DNA from 3 places in the uncultured Parvibaculum sp. genome. Region 2 is predicted to be linked to each of the others. Evidence: predicted binding sites of a transcription regulator. Region 2 holds the regulator's gene; each other region holds the start of a gene.
What was found. The regulator PhoB, encoded in region 2, activates phosphate uptake and scavenging genes when phosphate is short. The targets are predictions, from matches to a motif close to TGTCATNNANCTGTCAT.

Region 1 (6,676 bases), on a different contig from region 2:
GCATGAGCAAAAAGCGGCGCCAGTTTACCGACGAGGAAGCGCTCCTCTTCCATTCCCAGGGCAAGCCCGGGAAACTCGAAATCAACGCGACCAAGCCGATGGCGACGCAGCGGGACCTCTCGCTGGCCTACAGCCCCGGCGTGGCGGCGCCGGTGCGCGCCATCGCCGAAAACCCGGATGCCGCCTATGACTACACCTCGAAGGGCAATTTCGTCGCCGTGATCTCCAACGGCACGGCGATCCTCGGCCTCGGCGATCTGGGCGCGCTGGCCTCCAAGCCGGTGATGGAGGGCAAGGCGGTGCTGTTCAAGCGCTTTGCCGATGTCGACTCGATCGATCTCGAGGTCGACACCAAGGATGTCGATGCCTTCGTCAATTCGGTGCGCTATCTCGGCCCCTCCTTCGGCGGCATCAACCTGGAAGACATCTCGGCGCCGGACTGCTTCGTCATCGAAAGCCGGCTGCGCGAGATGATGGACATTCCGGTTTTCCATGACGACCAGCACGGCACCGCGATCATCACCGCGGCCGGCCTGATCAACGCTCTGTTCCTGACCGGACGCGACATCAAGGACATCAAGGTCGTGGTCAATGGCGCGGGCTCGGCCGGCATCGCCTGCCTCGAACTCATCAAGGCGATGGGGCTGCCGCATGACAATGCGATCCTCTGCGACACCAAGGGCGTCATCTACAAGGGCCGCACCGAAGGCATGAACCAGTGGAAGTCGGCGCATGCGGCGGTGACCGATGCGCGCACGCTGGAAGAGGCAATGGTCGGCTGCGACGTCTTTCTCGGCCTTTCGGCCAAGGGCGCGATCAACCAGAAGATGGTCGCCTCGATGGCGCCGAAGCCGATCATCTTCGCGATGGCCAATCCCGATCCCGAGATCACACCCGAAGAAGTGCTGCAGGTGCGCGACGATGCGATCATCGCCACCGGGCGTTCGGACTATCCGAACCAGGTCAACAATGTGCTCGGCTTCCCCTACATCTTCCGCGGGGCGCTCGACGTGCGCGCCAGCGCCATCAACGAGGAGATGAAGATCGCCTGCGCGCAGGCGCTGGCCAAGCTGGCGCGGGAAGACGTGCCGGACGAAGTGGCCGCCGCCTATCAAGACGAGCGCCCGCGCTTCGGGCCCGGCTATATCATTCCGGTGCCGTTCGATCCGCGCCTGATCCGCGAGATCCCGCCGGCCGTCGCCAAGGCGGCGATGGATTCAGGCGTCGCGCGGCTGCCGATCGTCGACATGGAAGCCTACAAGAACCGGCTTTCGGCGCGGCTCAACCCGACGGCCGGCACGCTGCAGGTCATCATGGACAAGGTGCGGCGCGACCCCAAGCGCGTCGTCTTTGCCGAGGGCGAGGAAGAGCGCGTCATCCGCGCCGCGCTGGCCTTTCGCGACAACGGGCTCGGCCTGCCGATCCTGGTCGGGCGCGAGGAGCAGATCCGTCAGACGCTGGCCAATATGGGCCTCGACCCGAAGACCGATCTCGAAATCCGCAATGCGCGGACCTCGGCGAAAGTCGATGAATATGCCGATTTTCTCTACAACAAGCTGCAGCGGCAGGGCTTTCTCTATCGCGACTGTCACCGGCTGACCAGCAACGACCGCAACATCTTTTCGGCGCTGATGCTGGAGCGGGGCGATGCCGATGCGATGGTGACCGGTGTCACGCGCACCTATTCGGTGGCGCTGGAAGATGTGCGGCGCGTCATCGATGCGGTGGACGGGCGCAAGCCGATCGGCGTGACGCTGGTGGTGGCGGGCGGCCGCACGGTGCTGGTCGCCGACACCAATGTCCATGAAATGCCGACGGCGCACGAGCTGGCCGACATCGCGACGCAGGCCGCCGAAGTCGCGCGCCGTCTCGGCTACGAGCCGCGCGTGGCGATGCTCGCCAATTCGAGCTTCGGCACGCATACGCATGAGCGGCCGGCGACCGTGCGCGACGCGGTGCGCATTCTCGACGCGCGGAACGTCAATTTCGAGTATGACGGCGAGATGGCGGCCGATGTCGCGCTCAATCGCGAGACGATGTCGCTCTATCCGTTCTGCCGCCTCAGCGACGCGGCCAATGTGCTGATCATGCCGGCGATCCATGCCGCGTCGATCTCGACCAAGCTGCTCAGGGTGCTGGGCGGGTCGACGCTGATCGGGCCGCTGCTGGTCGGCCTCGAAAAGCCGGTGCAGATCGTGCCGATGACGGCGAATGTCTCCGATCTCGTCAACATGGCGGCGCTGGCGGCCTACAATCTCGACCGCTAGAGTCGTTCACCGTTTCATAGAAACGATGAACGACTCTAAATCATTGTTTTGGCGCGTTTTCGAACCGCAAAACCGGTAGCCACTTTTGCTGAAAACGCTCCAGGTCGCGTCAGGCACCGCCGCGGGGCGTGCCGTATTTGGCGCCGAATTTCGTCAGATAGCGGTCGGAGATCTGCGCGACCGGAAAGAGGATCAGCACATCGGTGGTGCCGAACTGGCGGTCGACCACCGCGCCTTCGCCGATGTAGCAGCCGGCCCGGAGATAGCCCTTGATCATGGGCGGCAGGGCGCGCAGCGCCTCGCGCGGATCGACATCTTCTTTCGGAATAAGGTTCATTTCCTCGTAGCATCCGGGAAGGGCGCGCACGTGCCAGTCGGGCGGCGCGGCATGGAAATGATGCAGATAGGAAAGCGGCATGGCCAGCGCTTCCGGATCGGTGCCTTCGAAACTGGCGCAGCCGAACATCACATCGAGATTGTGCGCCGTCACATAATGCATGATGCCGTGCCAGAGCAGCTCGACGGTCGGCCTGGTGCGATAGGGCTTCAACACGCAGGAGCGGCCGAGCTCCAGAAAATCGAGATCGGCGTGGCGCGCCAGCAGCGGCGCAATGTCGTATTCGCCGGCGGTGTAGAAACCGCCATGGCGCTCGGCCACGTCCTGACGCAACAGGCGGTAGCAACCGACGACCTTCTTCAGGCTTTCGGACTCGCCCTTCTGCTCCCCCTCTTCGCCCGGGACCAGCGCGTGATCGAGCACCAGCAGATGGTCGCAGATCGCATCGAAGCGGTCGGCGTCGCGGCGGCGCGCGCGCGTCTCGGCATCGGGGATCGCCGACATTTCCTCGTAGAAGACCCGATAGCGAATGGCCTGGGCCGCATCGATCTCGCGCGGCGAACGGGCCAGACGCACCTCGAGATCGCCGCGGCGGCCGTAGCTCAGTCCCGCAGCCGCCGAGCGGGCAGCCGTCGTACCGGGCGAGCCGCCGCCTTCGTCCGTTTTTGTCGTCGGCATCACTCCGGACCCCACACCCAGATATTCTACTTCACCGCGGCCCCCCGCAGGCATGACGCCACGACACCACATGCCGCCGTGCGCCGGGCGTCCTGCGATCACGTCATCATCCTTTCATTATAGACAGCCGCTCACAAGGCAAGCCGCATTTGCCGACGGCTTCTTGTCGCGGTTTTGTGCGACACAAAAATGTCGGGGCTACGCCGTTGTTTTTGCTTCTGTTTTTCTCCGGTGCGCCATCACCAGCAAAATCAGCAGAATGGCGGGCACGCCCATCAGCGCGGTCGAGATGAAGAAGGGGACATAGCCGACCGTGGCGGGCGTCAGACCGGGCGCGGCGCCGACCAGAAACTCCGCAATGCCGGGGCGCAGCGCATACCAGTCGACCATGACGCCTGACATGCCGCCCAAAAGCTTGCCCGGCAGCGCGAAGGCGGAACTGAACAGCGCATATTGCGTTGCCGCGAACTGGTGGTTCACCAGGCTCGACATGTAGGCGATCAGACAGGTGCCGGCGAAACCGCCGGAAAAATTCTCGGCACTGATCGTGATCGCAAGTGCCGTGACATCGGCGCCGCGCATCGCCAGCCAGACAAAGACCAGATTGGTCAGCGTCGCGACCAGTGCGCCGACCAGCAGGGTGCGCAGGATACCGAAACGGGCCACCGCCAGACCGCCGACAATGGCGCCGGCGATCGTCATCCAGACGCCATAGACCTTGACCACGGTGGCAATGGTGGAGAGCGAGAAGCCGATGTCGATATAGAGCGGATTGGCCATCACCCCCATTACGAAATCGGGCACCCGGTAGAGCCCGATCAGGGCCAGCATCGCCAGCGACCACCAGCCATAGCGGCCGAAGAAGTCGACAAAGGGCGCGGCGACCGCGCGGTACAGCCAGGCAAAGATCCCCTCGAGCGGACCGCGCATGTGGAAGCGATGCACGATTTCGGCCATCGCTTCGGCGCCGATGATCGGCGCCTCGATCTCGGGCAGCCGCGGCGCCAGCAGCGCCGCGCCGATGCCGACCAGCATCAGCGCCGCCATTGCGAGATAGGCCGCCTGCCAGGACACGAAGTCGGCGATGTAGAGCGCGCCGGCGCCCGAGCCGATCAGCGCGAAACGGTAGCCGAGCTGATAGACGGCGGCCATCGCGCCCTGCTTTTCCTCGGATGCCGCCTCGATGCGCCAGGCGTCGATCGCAATGTCCTGGGTCGCCGAGGCGAAGGCAAGCACCAGCGCACCGAAGACGACCGGGAGCAGAGAGGCTGCCGGATCACTCATCGAGATGACAACCAGCGCGCCGGCGGCCACGGCCTGCGCGAAGATCATCCAGGCGCGGCGCTTGCCCAGCAGCCGGTCGAGCAGGGGCAGACGAATGCGGTCGAGCAGCGGCGCCCAGAGAAACTTGATCGTGTAGGCAAGGCCGACATAGCTCAGCAGGCCGATTTCGGTGCGGGTGATGCCGACCTCGCGCAGCCAGGCCGACAGCGTCGAAAAGACCAGCAGATAGGGCAGGCCGGCCGAGAAGCCCAGCAGCAGCATGATCAGGATGCGCGGCTCGGCATAGACCTTCCACAATTCGGCGAAGCTCATCCGGCCATCGCCCCTGCCCGCCAGCGCCATCGCTCCGCTCCCGCCCGGTTGCCGCGGCGCCGGCTCATCCGGCGCAAACGCGCTTCACTTTAGGCAAGATTCGTCTTTTCGCCAGCACGCGTTCCGTGCACCGAGCGACGGCCGGCCCAGGCGGCCAGGGCCTTGTTGAGCGCATCGGCGGCAACGGGCTTCGACAGGTAATCGTCCATCGCCGCGTCGAGACAGGCCTGGCGGTCCTCGGCCATGGCATTGGCCGTCAGGGCGATGACGGGCAGGCTTGCATGATGGCTGTCAAAGGCGCGGATGCGCGCCGTTGCCTCGAAGCCGTCCATGCCCGGCATGTGGAGATCCATCAGCACGAGATCGATTTCGTCATCTGCATCGGCCTCGAGCGCGGCCACGGCTTCGACGCCGTTGCGGGCCAGCCGCACGCTGTGGCCGGTATGTTCGAGCAGCGTGCGCGTCAGCAGCGCATTGATCTCGTTGTCTTCGGCCACCAGCACACAAAGCGAGAGAGCCGGCGCGACGGCGGCCTCGCGCGGTGCGGGTTCGGCCGGCGCTTCTTCCCCGGTCGCGAAATCGGGTGCATAGGGTGCGCCGACATTGCCGGCCCAGCCGCGCACCCGCAGACTGCGCAGACGATCGAGCAGCGAGGCGGCGCGCACCGGACGGACCAGATAGCCGTCAAAGGGTGCGTCAGCGCCCCCGGTCAGACGATCGAGGCGGTCGCGATCCTGCGGGCGCAGCAGGACCAGCGTGCCGATGCCGGGCTGCAGGCGGCGCGCCTCGCCGGCAAGCGATGCGCCGTCGCCGGCCGGTCCGTCGGACGGACAGATGAAGACATCGGCGGGCGCCGCGCCGAGCGCTTCGAGCAGCGCTGCCCGGTCGGCGACAAGTTGCGTTTCGGCGCCGGCGGCGGCCGCCGCACGGGCCAGTGCCGATGGCAGCAGCGGGCGATCGTTGAGGATCAGCACCCGCAAACCCTCGAGTGCCGACAGCGTCGCCACGCCCGGTGCGGCTTCGGCAATGCGCAGCGGCAGGTGGACGCGGAAGATCGAACCCCGTCCGCGCGTGCTCTCGACCTCGATGCGGCCGCCCATGGCGAGTACCAGGCGGCGCGTGATGGCGAGACCGAGACCCGTGCCTTCATATTGCCGCGCATGCGTCTGATCGGCCTGGGCGAAATCGTCGAAGATGCGCTCAAGGCTCGCCTGATCCATGCCGATGCCGGTGTCCTCGATCTCGAGCCGCAACGCGGCCTGGTCGCCGACATGCGGATCGACGCGCGACAGCCGCAGCGCGACGCCGCCCGCACCGGTGAACTTGATCGCATTGCCGAGCAGATTGATCAGGATCTGGCGGATACGCGCCTCATCGCCGATGAGACGGCGCGGCACGGCGACCGCGATGTCGGTGACGATCTCGAGGCCCTTGTCGATGGCGCGCGGCGCCAGCAGCTCGGCCACGCTTTCGAGCACATGGCGCGGATCGAAGGGGGCCTCGTCGAGCGTGACCTTGCCCGCCTCGATCTTCGAATAGTCGAGAATGTCGTTGATGATGTTGAGCAGCGCCTCGCCGGAGGCGCGCACCGCTTCGGCATAGGAGCGCTGCGACGGCGACAGGCTGGTGTCGAGAAGCAGCTGCGTCATGCCGATGACGCCGTTCATCGGCGTACGGATTTCATGGCTCATCGTGGCGAGGAAGAGGCTCTTGGCCCGGTTGGCCGCTTCCGCCTGCTGCAGTGCCTCGGCCAGCCTTTCCTCGGCCTGCTTGCGGTCGGTGACGTCGCGGCCCACCG
Region 2 (6,676 bases):
TCTTCGCCTTGCTGATCTGCTTTCTGATCAGCTTCCCGGTTGGTATCGCCGCCGCCGTCTATCTCGAGGAGTTCGCGCCGAAGAACCGGTTGACCGATCTGATCGAGGTCAACATCAACAACCTGGCAGCCGTGCCGTCGATCGTGTTCGGTCTTCTCGGCCTCGCCGTCTTCCTCAATTTCTTCGGTATGCCGCGTTCGGCGCCGATCGTCGGCGGTCTGGTTCTGTCGCTGATGACACTGCCCACCATCATCATTGCGACCCGCGCAGCGTTGAAGGCTGTCCCGCCGTCGATCCGAGAAGCCGCCATCGGCGTCGGCGCCTCGAAAATGCAGACAGTAGGGCATCACGTCCTGCCGTTGGCCATGCCGGGTATTCTTACAGGCACGATTATCGGTCTGGCGCAGGCTCTGGGCGAAACGGCGCCGCTGCTGCTGATCGGCATGAACGCCTTTATCACCGCCGCGCCGGACAGCATGTTCAATCCTTCGACGGCGCTGCCGACCCAGATCTACATCTGGGCCGATAGCCCGGAGCGCGGCTTTACCTCGCGCACCTCGGCCGCGATTGTCGTGTTGCTCGGCTTTCTCGTTACAATGAATGCAATTGCGATTTACATGCGCAAGCGGTTTGAAAGAAAGTGGTGACGGACATGACAGCAATGGCAACCACTGAAGCATCAGGAATGACCATGGCGAAGACGGTTGAGAAAGCCGACGTTCTTGCGGACACCGCCCCGCGGACGGCAGGACACGAAGTGAAGGTCGCTGCCAGGGACGTTTCGGTCTACTATGGCGACAAGCAGGCGCTGATCGATGTGACGATCGACATTCCGGCGCGGCAGGTCATGGCCTTTATCGGTCCGTCGGGCTGCGGCAAGTCGACCTTCCTGCGCTGCATTAACCGCATGAACGACACGATCGACATATGCAGCGTCAAGGGGCGTATCGAAGTCGATGGCGTCAACATCTACGACCCGAAGATCGACCCCGTTCTGCTGCGCGCGCGTGTCGGCATGGTTTTCCAGAAACCCAATCCGTTTCCGAAGTCGATCTACGACAACATTGCATACGGTCCGCGCATTCACGGCAAGGCCAAGGCCGGTTCCGAGATGGACGCCATCGTTGAAAAGAGCCTGCGCCGTGCCGGTCTCTGGAATGAAGTGAAGGACCGGTTGAAGGAGCCAGGCATCGGCCTGTCGGGCGGCCAGCAGCAGCGCCTCTGCATTGCGCGCGCCATCGCGGTCAACCCCGAAATCATCCTGATGGACGAGCCCTGCTCGGCACTCGACCCGATCGCGACCGCGAAGGTCGAGGAACTGATCGACGAACTGCGCGAGCGCTACACCATCGTCATCGTGACGCATTCGATGCAGCAGGCCGCTCGCGTTTCCCAGCGCGCGGCATTCTTTCATCTCGGCAATCTTGTCGAGGAAGGCGAGACCGAACGTATGTTCACCAATCCGTCCGACCAGCGCACCCAGGACTACATCACGGGCCGCTTCGGCTAGAGCCAACAGGAGTGACGGACGTGACCCAGCACATCGTAAAATCGTTCCAGGAAGAACTCGACACCCTGGCAACCAGCATTGCCCAGATGGGCGGCCTCACCGAAGCGCAGCTTTCGGCGGCCATCGAAGCGGTTGTGCGGCGCGATGCGCAGCTTGCCGAGCGCACCATCCGCGAGGATCAGCGGATCGATGTGCTGGAGGCCGAAATCGAATCGCATGCGGTCCGCATGATTGCGCTGCGTCAGCCGATGGCGGCCGATCTGCGCGAGGCTATCGCGGCGATCAAGATCTCGATCGATCTCGAGCGTATCGGCGATCTGGCCAAGAACATCGCCAAGCGCGCCCTTGTTCTGCAGAACGACTTCGAAGGCGCCGCCAAGCTGATCCAGGGCATCGCCCGGATGGGACGTCTGGCCCAGCGGCAGCTGAAGCAGGTGCTCGATGCCTATGCCAATCGCGAGGCGGCCGCAGCCATGGAGGTTTGGCGCGAGGACGAGGAAATCGACGCCATGTACAATTCGGTCTTCCGCGAATTGCTGACCTACATGATGGAAGACCCGCGCACCATCGGCGTCTCGACGCATCTGCTGTTCATTGCCAAGAACATCGAGCGCATTGGCGATCATGCCACCAACATCGCCGAAACGGTCGGTTATCTGGTGACAGGTGAATGGGTGCAGGACGAACGTCCCAAGGGCGATACAACCAGCATGACTGCCATCGAGGCGGAAAACTGAGGAAATCTGGAGGAATCATGTCCATGATGCTTGCCCATACCGGCGAAGAGGCTCAGGATTTCGTCGGGAACGACCGGAATCAGTTCGAGAGACGCATGAAACCGACTGTGATGATCGTCGAGGATGAGGAAGCGCTGCTGACGCTGCTTCAGTACAATCTCGACAAGGAAGGCTACAAGGTCATCACCGCATCCGACGGCGAGGAAGCGGTGCTGATGATCAAGGAGACGACGCCTGATCTCGTGCTGCTCGACTGGATGCTGCCCAGCCTTTCGGGCATCGAAATCTGCCGTCGCCTGCGGGCGCGGGATGAAACCCGCAACCTGCCGATCATCATGATCACGGCGCGCGGCGAGGAGGGGGACCGTATCCGCGGCCTCGACACCGGCGCCGACGATTATCTGACCAAGCCTTTTTCGATGACCGAGCTGCTGGCGCGTGTCCGTGCTGTCATGCGCCGCATTCGTCCGGCGTTGACGGAAGACATGATCACCTTCGGCGACATCGTCGTCGACCGCGCTGCCCACCGGGTGCGCCGCGGCGAACGCGAAGTGCGTCTGGGGCCGACCGAATATCGTCTGCTCGATCACCTGATCCAGCATCCCGGCCGGGTCTTCAGTCGCGAACAGTTGCTCGATGCGGTCTGGGGATCGGACGTCTATGTCGAGGCTCGCACGGTTGACGTTCATGTCGGCCGGCTGCGCCGGGCGCTCAACGACAAGGGCGAGAAGGATCCGATCCGCACCGTTCGCTCGGCCGGCTATTCGCTGGACGAACAGTTCCAGGCCTGACGGGTTCGGTCCTTACAGCAATGAAAAACCGGCAACCGCGAAAGCGGATGCCGGTTTTCCTTTCCCCTCGACGCCCCGAAAGGCCCTGGTTCAGCTGACCAGTCGATGGTCCTTGCTGCGCTGACGCTCGCGATTGCGCCGTGCCTGCGCGGGCTGATAGGCCATCCGCGCATGTTCGGTGCAATAGGGCGAGGCATTGTCGGCGCCACGGCCGCAGAAATGAAAGCCCGGCCGGCCGGGATCGCCGATCGGCCATTTGCAGGTGTGCTCGGTCAGCGTCAGTACGGTGGCGCGCTGACTCGGTTCGAGCATCCGTTCTTCCTGGACCGTCTCGCTGCGCGCTTCTGCCGTCTCGCGGGCGGCGTGCTCTTCATTGCGCGCTTCGCCGGTCAGCGGGTCGGGACGGCCTCGGACGAGCGTTCGCGGGCCCGTGCTGCGCGTGCGCGCCGGGCGGCTCGGTGTCGCCCGGCCCGACAGGCCGAGACGGTGCACCTTGCCGATAACGGCGTTACGGGTGACGCCGCCAAGCTGCTTGGCGACCTGGCTGGCACTCAGGCCGTCGGCCCAGAGCTTCTTCAGCAGTTCCACGCGTTCGTCGGTCCACATGATGCTCTTCCCCTTGGGGCCCCCTCTCGGCCCGATTGGACGCCTGCCGCTGAAATCCGACCCCACTAGATTTCGTAGGCGTTAAGCAAAAATATACAATATAAAGCCCAATTGCCGCAACCGGGCGTGTCGGTGCCAGTGGCCTTATCCACAGAAAAGAACCATCCTCGTGGCTTGTCTGCGGCCACACCGTCCCTTAAGTCTCGCCGATGCTTGCCGATCACAGGAGCGCCCGATGACCCCCACTCCCTGGCCCGCCGAGGGCGCCCGCCGCTTCGGTGCGGTCAACTGGCTCGGCATGTGGACCCTCTATCTGAAGGAAGTGCGCCGTTTCTGGAAGGTGATGACCCAGACCATCGCCGCACCGGTCATCACGACGCTGCTCTATCTGGCGATCTTCGCGCTCGCCATCGGCAAGTTCCGCCCCGACATTCACGGCGTGCCGTTTGTCGAATTCCTGGCGCCCGGCCTGATCATGATGACCATGATCCAGAACGCTTTCGCCAACACCTCTTCCTCGCTGTTGATCTCGAAGATCCAGGGCAACATCGTCGATGTTCTGATGCCGCCCCTCTCGCCGATGGAGCTGAATATCGGCATCGCACTGGCCGGCGTGACGCGCGGCCTGGTCTGCGGCGGCGCGACCGCGCTTGCCATGTTGCCCTTTGTCGATCTTGGTCTGGCTCATGTCTGGGCACTGCTCTTCTTCGCCGCCGGCGCCTCGCTGATGCTATCGCTGTTCGGCATTCTGGGCGGCGTCTGGTCGGAGAAGTTCGACCATTTGCAGGCCGTGACCAATTTCGTGCTGCTGCCGCTGACATTTCTGTCGGGAACCTTCTATTCGGTGACCCAGCTTCCCGATTTTGCACACAGCGTCACGCTCTGGAATCCGGTCTTCTACCTGATCGACGGTTTCCGCTATGGCGTGACCGGCCACGCAGACGGTTCGCTCGAAATCGGCATTGCGCTGGTGATCGGCGTCAATCTTGTGCTCTGGTGTCTTTGTCATATGCTCTTCCGCACCGGCTACCGCCTCAAGGCTTGAGGAGAACCGACATGTCCGCCCGCCTGCTTGCATGCCTGCTTGCCGCCGCACTGCCGCAGTCGGCAGGCATGGCTGTAGCGCAGGAAACGGCCGATGAGACGGCCGAAGCGGAAATGGATGTCAGCAGTCCGCTCCTTGCCTATCGCTGCGCCGGCGGCGTAGAGCTGCAACTGGCCGAACTGACGCTCGAAACCGGGGAAGTGCTGGTTCTGCTCTTTCTCGACGGCGAGGAAATCCAGATGCAGGTCGAGCCTGCGGCCTCTGGCGTCAAATACCGCGCTCTCGATCCGGATCTGGCGCTTGTCTGGCATGGCAATGGCGAGACAGGGTTTCTCTATCGCGAAATGCCCGGGGGCGAGGCCGAACCGGTCGAGGCGGATTGCCGGTTGCATTAGCGGCCGGAATCCGCCGAAAAACCCCGATTGACAGGCTCCGGCCCCTCCGCAATACTCCGCTGCTTCCCGGACTGCCGCCCTTTTCAGGCGGCTTTTTCTATTGGGCGCAAGCCCGCCGGAGGGGCCTCAAGGTGATCGAGATGATCCTGAACGGGAAACGACGACGCTGACAGCGAGGAGGCTGCGCCCTGTGAACGGCGCAGTGCAGGAAACTGCCGTCTCGCATGGAAAGCCCGGAGTTCCGTTCCTCGCGCATTGGTCGCGATGTCCACTCCTCCTTTCCGCGCCGGCGGTTTGAACGGAAAAGCTGTGAGAAGGACAAGATTCCCGTGATTACTCCCGTATTGCCGACCTATGCGCGGGCCGACCTTGAATTCGAGCGCGGCGAAGGCCCCTGGCTGATCACCGCGACAGGCGAACGCTATCTCGATTTCGGCGCCGGCATCGCCGTCAACGCTTTCGGCCATGCCCATCCTCATCTCGTCGCCGCCCTCAACGAGCAGGCGCAGAAGGTCTGGCACACCTCGAACATCTACCGCATTCCGGGTCAGGAACGCCTCGCGAGGCGTCTCGTCGAGGCGACTTTCGCCGACACCGTCTTCTTCACCAATTCCGGTGCCGAGGCGCTCGAATGCGCCATCAAGATGGCGCGCAAGTTTCACGCGGCGGGCGGTGTGCCGGAACGCTATGAGCTGATCACCATGGAAGGCGCCTTCCACGGGCGGACGCTGGCGACCATCGCGGCCGGCGGACAGCAGAAATATCTCGAAGGCTTCGGCCCTGCGATGCCTGGCTTCCCGCAAGTGCCTTTCGGCGATCTGAAGGCCCTGAAGGCGGCGATCGGGCCGGCGACGGCCGGCGTGCTGATCGAGCCGATCCAGGGCGAGGGCGGCATCCGCGTCATCCCGTCGGAAGATCTGCGGCGCATCCGCGACCTTTGCGACGAAACCGGCATCCTGCTGGTGCTCGACGAGGTACAGACCGGCATGGGCCGCACCGGAAAATTGTTTGCTCACGAACTGGCGGGCGTGACGCCGGACATCATGGCGATCGCCAAGGCGCTGGGCGGCGGTTTCCCGGTTGGCGCCTGCCTTGCGACCGAAGCGGCGGCGCGCGGCATGACGGCCGGCACCCATGGCTCGACCTTCGGCGGCAATCCGCTGGCCATGGCCGTCGCCAACGCCGTGCTCGATCTGGCGCTCGATCAGGGCTTCCTGCCGCATGTGCGGGCGCTCGGGCTGAAACTGAAGCAGAAGCTGGCGATGCTCGCCGACCAGCATCCGCGCATCATCGAAAGCGTGCGCGGTGAGGGGCTGATGCTGGGTCTGAAATGCCGGGTGCCGAATACCGAGCTGGTGCAGGCGCTGCGGATGGAACACATGCTGACCGTTGGCGCCGGCGACAATGTCGTGCGCCTGCTGCCGCCATTGACCATCGAGGAAGCCCATCTCGACGACGCGATGGAACGCTTGTCGCGCGCCTGCACGGCGATCGAGGCCGCAATGGGTGCACCGGCCGGCAAGAGTGGAGCGGGATCATGAGCGAGCGGCATTTTCTCGACCTCCACGAAGTGTCCGCGGCCGATTTGAGGG
Region 3 (6,676 bases), on a different contig from region 2:
TGCACTGACATCGGCGCATTTGGCCGCCGGCGTCTCGCCGCGGTCGCACAGCGCCGTGGCGCGCACGATTTCGAACTGGAACTGCGCCCGCCGCAGGAATTCGGGAAAGACGCTGCTCTGCTGCGCTGCGCCGACCAGCGGCAGATAGGCCGCGCAGTCGCTCTGCTGGCGTTCCATCATCTCGGCAAGCCGTGCGGCCGCCGGCGACCCCGCCACCGGCGCCGCCTGACAGAGACGCCACATCAGTTCCGCCGTCGCATGATCGTAGAGCAGGATCAGCCCGCGGCTGCGATCGTCGAGCGCGGCATAGAGCCGGGCCGTGTCGCGCGGGTCCCAGCGCCGGAACCGGTCGATGAAGGTGATGAGGTCGACCGCGCCATCGCCCGGCGCCGGCGCGAAGCGGCTTTCGGGCTGCGCCGGCACCGCCGGCCGGACGCCGCGCTTCAGGAACGAGAATTCCCGCGAGGCCGCAATGTCCGGCGTGCCGTCGGGCCGGGTCGGGATGAACAGCAGCTGCAGCCCGAGCGGGCGTTCCTCGATATGGAACAGCGCCGCATCGGCCGTCGCCCCCGACAGGCGCAGCACACCCTGCACCTCGCCGGTATCGACCGCCGCCCGCTCGCCATTGATCGTGTAGGTGCTGCCGCCCGGCGTCGTCAGCCGTCCGACAACGCGGGTCCCGGCCTGCTGCAGCGTCAGCGCCATGCCGGCCGCGTCGCCAATGCCGTCATAGCCACCGGTGAAGACGGCCGCCCGGCCATGCGCCGGCAGCAGCAGCACGCAGAGCGCCACCGCCGCAACCAGCCTCGCCGCCAATGCCGCGCGCCGCACGGCAAGCCTCCGCATCTGCTGTCCTTGCGCCCTTCCCGGCCCGGCCGCACCTATCGCCCGGTGAAGCGCGGCTCGCGTTTCTCGATATAGGCGGTCATGCCTTCCTTGATGTCGTCGGTCCGCATCAACGGCAGCAATTGCAGATAGACGTGATGCACATGCTCCGGGAACGGCTCGTTGAGCCCCATGCGCATCATCCGCTTGGCGGCGCGCACGGCAAGGGGCGCATTGCCGGCGATCTCGGCGGCCAGGGCGCGCGCCCGCGGCATCAGCTCGGCATCGGCAACGACTTCGGAGGCAAGCCCCCATTCGACGCTCTGCTCGGCCGAGAGCGTGCGGCCAGTGAAGATCAGCTCGGCCGCCTTCGACCAGCCGATCAGCCGCGGCAGGATCCAGGTGCCGCCCGATTCCGGCAGCAGCCCCCGCTTGCAGAAGGCGGCGGCGAACTTGGCCGACTTGGCCATCACCCGGATGTCGCAACCCAGCGCGGTGTCCATGCCGTAGCCCGCCGCCCCGCCATTGACGGCGCAGACGGTCGGCGTCTCCATCGCATGCAGCACGGTGGGCGGCGTGTAGCTGAGATCGAGCGACGTCGAGGTGACGCCGCCGCTCTGGCCGATGGAGAGATTGCCCGAAGCCTGCGGCCGAAGATCGAGGCCGGCGCAGAAGGCCCGGCCGGCGCCGGTCAGGATCACGCAGCGCACCTCCGGGTCGCGATCGGCCTGCAGCAGCCGCTCGGTCAGCTGGTTCAGCATCAGCCCGGAGATCGTGTTCATCCGCTCCGGCGCATTGAGCGTGATGGTCGCGATATGGTCGGCAACCTCGTAAAGAACTTCATCCGCCGCTTCGGGCGCCTGTCTGGCCTGGCTCATCGGTCTCTCCCTGTCCGGATTATGGTTGGCCCGAGCTTAGCCCATTCGCCTCGCCGCAAACAGCCGCTCCGTCGGCGCCGAACAACGGGTGCCGGACATGATCGCCGGGCGCGATGCCGAGCGCCGCCGCCCGCCCCCCGGCAATCTCGAGCACGCCATTGACCGGCACGCCGGAAGCGCGGATCTCGAGCGACTGCGGTTCGGCCATGGCCGTGATCCGGGCGATCCGCCCGTCCGCCTCGATGAAGATCATGTCGAGCGGGATCAGCGTGTTCTTCATCCAGAATTGCGCCAGCCGGCATTGCTGATAGAAGAAGAGCATGCCGGCATCGTCGGCGAGGCTTTCGCGGAACATCAGCCCGCGCTGGATTTCCGCAGGGCTGACGGCAAGCTCGACCGTGAAACGATGCGTCGCCCCTGCCGCCGTTTCGATGGTGAGGGCGCTTCCGGCGCGCGCCGGCGGCACACAGGCGAAAAGCGTCAGCCCGGTCAGCAGCGCGGCGAGGAGCGCGGCGGCGCGCATCAGTCGAGGCGCTTCAGGCCGGCCGCATAGCGCTTCCAGTTCTGCACATAATGATCGGAAGACAGCCGGAGCGCCTCGGCTGTTTCCTTGTCGAGCGTGCGGATGACCTTGCCCGGCGCGCCGAGCACCATCGAATAGTCCGGAATCTCCTTGCCCTCGGCGATCAGCGTGTTGGCGCCGATCAGGCAGCCCTTTCCGATCCGTGTGTTGTTGAGGATGATGCTGCCGATGCCGACCAGACTGCCGGCGCCGATGCTGCAGCCATGCAGCATCACCAGATGGCCGATCGTCACGTCGCGTTCGATGGTCAGCGGCGAACCGGGATCGGTATGCAGCACCGAACCGTCCTGCACGTTGGAATTTTCGCCGATGCTGATGAGCTCGTTGTCGCCGCGCAGCACGGCGCCGAACCAGACACTGGCGTTCCGGGCCAGCTTCACATTGCCCATCACCTGCGCATCGGGTGCGATCCAGTATTCGCCTTCCGGCGGCAGAACCGGCTTTGCCTCGCCAATGGCGTAGATGGCCATGAACAGATCTCCCCGTCATTCGATTGCAGTGTCCGGACTATGCCACGGCCGGCGCCCGGAAACGAGACTTGCGAAGCGCGCGGCAAATGGGGTGTCATTCGCACGTCAAGGGCCGCCCCTATCGTCGGTCCGCAGCGCCGGATGGAGACAGGACGGATGACGCAACGGAAAGAGCGGGAGACGGCCGGGATCGGCGAAGCGATGGACGCGGCCGAAAACCGGCCGGTGGCACGCGCCATGGCGCCGACGCTTGACGAAATCTGGAAGCGCCGCCTCGCGCGCCGCGACGTGCTGAAGGGGATCGGCAAGGCTGCGCTGCTCGCGTCGGCCAGCACGCTGCCGCTGGCGGCCTGCAGCGATGCTCAACCCGATTTCGCGCCCGACGACATCTTCGGCTTCGAGGAAGTGCCGCACGGCGTCGATGAAACGCATCATGTGGCGGGCGGTCATACCGCCGACATCCTGCTGCGCTGGGGCGACCCGGTGTTGCCCGGCGCACCGGAATTCGATCCGCTGAACCAGAGTGCCGAACGGCAGTTGCAGCAATTCGGCTACAACAACGACTATATCGGTTTCGTGCCCCTGCCCTGGGGATCGGGTGCCAGCGATCGCGGCCTGCTCTGCATCCAGCACGAATACACCAATGACGATCTGATGCATCCGGGTATGGTGCCGGCGCCGGGACAGAACCCGCTCGAACTTTTCACCAGGGAGATTGTCGAAATCTCGATGGCCGCACATGGCGGCACCGTCGTCGAGATCGGCCGCGGCAAGGATGGAAAATGGAACGTCGTGCGCGACAGCGCCTTCAACCGCCGCATCACGCCACTGACCACGCCGATGGACATTTCAGGCCCCGCCGCCGGTCATCCGCGTCTGCAGACGTCCGAAGACCCCCAGGGCCGCACGGTGATGGGCACCGTCAACAATTGTGCCGGCGGCATCACGCCCTGGGGCACATGGCTGATGTCGGAGGAGAATTTCAATTTCTACTTCATCGGCACGCCCGACGATCCGGCCGAAGCGGCAAACCATGCGCGCATCGGCCTGCCGGCCGGCCGCGCCTATCCCTGGGGCGCCTACTACAAGCGTTTCAACCTGTCGGCCGAACCGCGCGAGCCCAATCGCTATGGCTGGATCGTCGAGGTCGATCCCTTCGATCCGGCTTCGACGCCGGTCAAGCGCACGGCGCTGGGCCGCTTCAAGCATGAGGGTTGCGAGAACGCCCTGACGAAGGATGGACGCCTCGCCGTCTATTCGGGCGACGATCAGCAATTCGAATACATGTACAAATTCGTCAGCCGCGACAGGGTGAATTTCGAGGATCGCGCTGCAAACGCCGGATTGCTCGATGAAGGCATTCTCCATGTCGCCCGCTTCGACGACGACGGCACCGGGCGCTGGCTGCCGCTGGTTCACGGAACGAACGGTCTCGACGCGAGCAACGGCTTTGCCTCTCAGGCCGATGTCGTGATCGAGGCGCGCCGCGCCGGCGACATTCTGGGCGCGACGCCGCTCGACCGGCCGGAGGATGTCGAACCGCATCCGGTGACGGGCAAGGTCTATGCCGCGCTGACCAATGCCCGGGAGCGCACGGCCGACAAGGTTGACGGCGTCAATCCGCGCGCCGGCAATCTCTGGGGCCAGATCGTCGAACTGACGCCCGATGACGGCGATCACGCCTCGGAAACCTTCACCTGGACATTGCTGGTCAAATGCGGCGACCCGGCTTTCCCGGCAATCGGCGCGGCATGGAACGAGGAAACGTCGGCCGACGGCTGGTTTGCCTGTCCGGACAATGTCGCGATCGATGCGCGCGGTCGCCTCTGGGTTGCCACCGATCAGGGCTCGGGCTGGCACACGGCATCGGGCACGGCCGACGGGCTTTATGCGCTCGCGACCGCCGGCGACAAGCGCGGCGTCGCGCGCCAGATCTTCCGCGCACCCGTCGGCGCCGAAGTCTGCGGTCCTGTGTTCACGCCCGACGCATCGGCCCTCTTTCTCGCCGTGCAGCACCCCGCCGCAGACGGAACCGTCAATTTCGCCGGCTTCGAACGCCGCTCGAGCTTCGCCGATCCGGCCACGCGCTGGCCCGATTTCGACGACAATATCCCGCCAAGACCCTCGCTTCTGGTCATCACGGCCGACGGGAACGGCCCGGTCGGCGGCTGAATTCGCCGCGGCGGGTTGCACCCGCCGGGATGATGGCCCAAGCTCGCCTTGCGGCGATATCGGCGAGCGCACGACCGTGCGGACACCGAGTGCAGTGAGGGCGTATCGGCATGCGATTTCTGTTCAACCTGGCGGTTCTTCTGCTGATCCTGCCGGTCGTCTTCATGCTGACCTATCAGCACGGGCTGCTCGATGATTATATCCCGGAAGATGCCATCGACCCCGAGCCCTTCATCAAGGCCGAACTGGCAAGCGTCACCGACGGGGCCGATCTGAGCCGCCGCGTCGACGAAGCGCTCGATGCCAAACTCTATGACGACGCGGTCATGTATGCCGAGATCGCGGACTACATGAATGTCGAACTCGAAGCGTCGACCCGGGCGCGCCTGCTTGGCGAGGACGCGCCGGCCCGACGCGCGGCGCGTGGCGCCGGCAGTTTCCTCGAAGGATTCGTGACAGGCTACGGCAGCGACACCGCTGGCTTCATGGGCGCCATCGCCTCCGATCTGACGGTGGTCGGCGATGTGCGCGACATCGGCGCGGAAGGATCGAAGCTGGCGCGCGGCGAAGATTATTCGAAGCTGATTCTGGGCCTTTCCGTCGTCGGTCTTGCCGCCACCACGGCGACCGTTGCAACGGGCGGCGGCGGATTGCCGGTAAAGGTCGGCGTCTCGCTGCTGAAGGTCGCCGAAAAGGCAGGCACCATTACGGCCCGCTTTGCGCGCGACGTTTCGAACGCGCTGCAGGAAGCTGTCAATTTCGAAAAGCTGCGTGGGCTGCTGCGCACCACCGATCTCGGCGACAGTGCCGCGACGCGCCGTGCGATCGTCGAATATGCCGACAGTGTGTCGCTGGCGCGCGTCACGCCAATTCTCACCGACATGGCCGCACTTGAACGCGCCGTCGGTCCGGCCGAAGCGGTGCGCTTGATGCGGCATGTCGACAGCACCGGCGATCTGGCCCGTGTCGGGCGCATGGGCGAAACGCTCGGCACGAAGACACGCGGCGTGATCGAACTGACCGGAAAGACGAGCCTGCGAGCCTTCAAGACGGCCTGGAACCTGCTGCTGCTGGCCCTGCAATGGGTCTGGGCCATCGTGGCGGGTCTTGGGGCGCTGCTGTTGGGATCGCTGGGCCGGCGCGCCATGCGGCGCCCGCCCCCGCGCAAGGAGCCGACCTAACCGGCCGACAGGAAAATGCCCAGCAGGAAAACGCCGGAGAGAAAACTCCACATCACGGCGATGCAACTCGACAACAGCATCCAGTGCGGCGGGCGGTTTTCGAAGACCTGGGCGCGCAGCGCATTGCGCAGGATGACCGTCGGTCCGGCAAAGATCAGCGTCACCAGCCCGGCGACCTGAAGCACCATCGGCTCCGATGTCAGCTGGAAGCTCGGCGGTTTGTTGGTGATCAGCCGATAGAAGCTGCTGGTAAGTCCGGCCGCGACGAACCCGGTCGCGATCGAAAAGAAGAATGCCCCGAATGCCGACATGTGCCCCGCCAACCCCTGTTATCGTTCGAGCGGACCGCGCACCGCGCGGCCGGTTTCGATACCGTCAATGAAATGAGATGCCATGGCCGCCAGGCGCGCCTGCGCCATGACCACGACAGTGTCCGGAACGACCTGCTGGTCGAGTAGATTGACAAGGCGCGGCTCGGTCAGCGCCGCCTTCAGATCGGCCGCCGGATTGCCGCGTGCCCGGAGCGCGATCTCGGTCAGCAGCGGCGAGCGCGCGCCGAGTTCGAAT

Region 1: AAC071_RS05930 (GNAT family N-acyltransferase) is a predicted target of PhoB. The motif match lies at 3,384-3,400, and genes of this name have one in related genera.
Region 3: AAC071_RS12390 (PhoX family phosphatase) is a predicted target of PhoB. The motif match lies at 2,849-2,865, and genes of this name have one in related genera.

Annotation. Positions count from the first base shown of each region.
Region 1 covers NZ_CAXBIB010000005.1:129,715-136,390, reverse strand. Annotated here, with positions in the region: gene AAC071_RS05935 (NADP-dependent malic enzyme) at 3-2,267, shown strand; gene AAC071_RS05930 (GNAT family N-acyltransferase) at 2,377-3,282, opposite strand; gene AAC071_RS05925 (MFS transporter) at 3,481-4,908, opposite strand; gene AAC071_RS05920 (response regulator) at 4,968-6,676, opposite strand, start outside.
Region 2 covers NZ_CAXBIB010000006.1:172,246-178,921, reverse strand. Annotated here, with positions in the region: gene pstA (phosphate ABC transporter permease PstA) at 1-647, shown strand, start outside; gene pstB (phosphate ABC transporter ATP-binding protein PstB) at 692-1,510, shown strand; gene phoU (phosphate signaling complex protein PhoU) at 1,531-2,247, shown strand; gene phoB (phosphate regulon transcriptional regulator PhoB) at 2,343-3,038, shown strand; gene AAC071_RS07105 (GcrA family cell cycle regulator) at 3,129-3,647, opposite strand; gene AAC071_RS07100 (ABC transporter permease) at 3,880-4,689, shown strand; gene AAC071_RS07095 (MliC family protein) at 4,701-5,084, shown strand; gene AAC071_RS07090 (aspartate aminotransferase family protein) at 5,414-6,625, shown strand; gene argF (ornithine carbamoyltransferase) at 6,622-6,676, shown strand, end outside.
Region 3 covers NZ_CAXBIB010000015.1:8,689-15,364, reverse strand. Annotated here, with positions in the region: gene AAC071_RS12410 (hypothetical protein) at 1-846, opposite strand, end outside; gene AAC071_RS12405 (enoyl-CoA hydratase-related protein) at 882-1,703, opposite strand; gene AAC071_RS12400 (DUF192 domain-containing protein) at 1,723-2,226, opposite strand; gene AAC071_RS12395 (gamma carbonic anhydrase family protein) at 2,226-2,756, opposite strand; gene AAC071_RS12390 (PhoX family phosphatase) at 2,913-4,928, shown strand; gene AAC071_RS12385 (hypothetical protein) at 5,039-6,109, shown strand; gene AAC071_RS12380 (hypothetical protein) at 6,106-6,420, opposite strand; gene AAC071_RS12375 (hypothetical protein) at 6,439-6,676, opposite strand, start outside.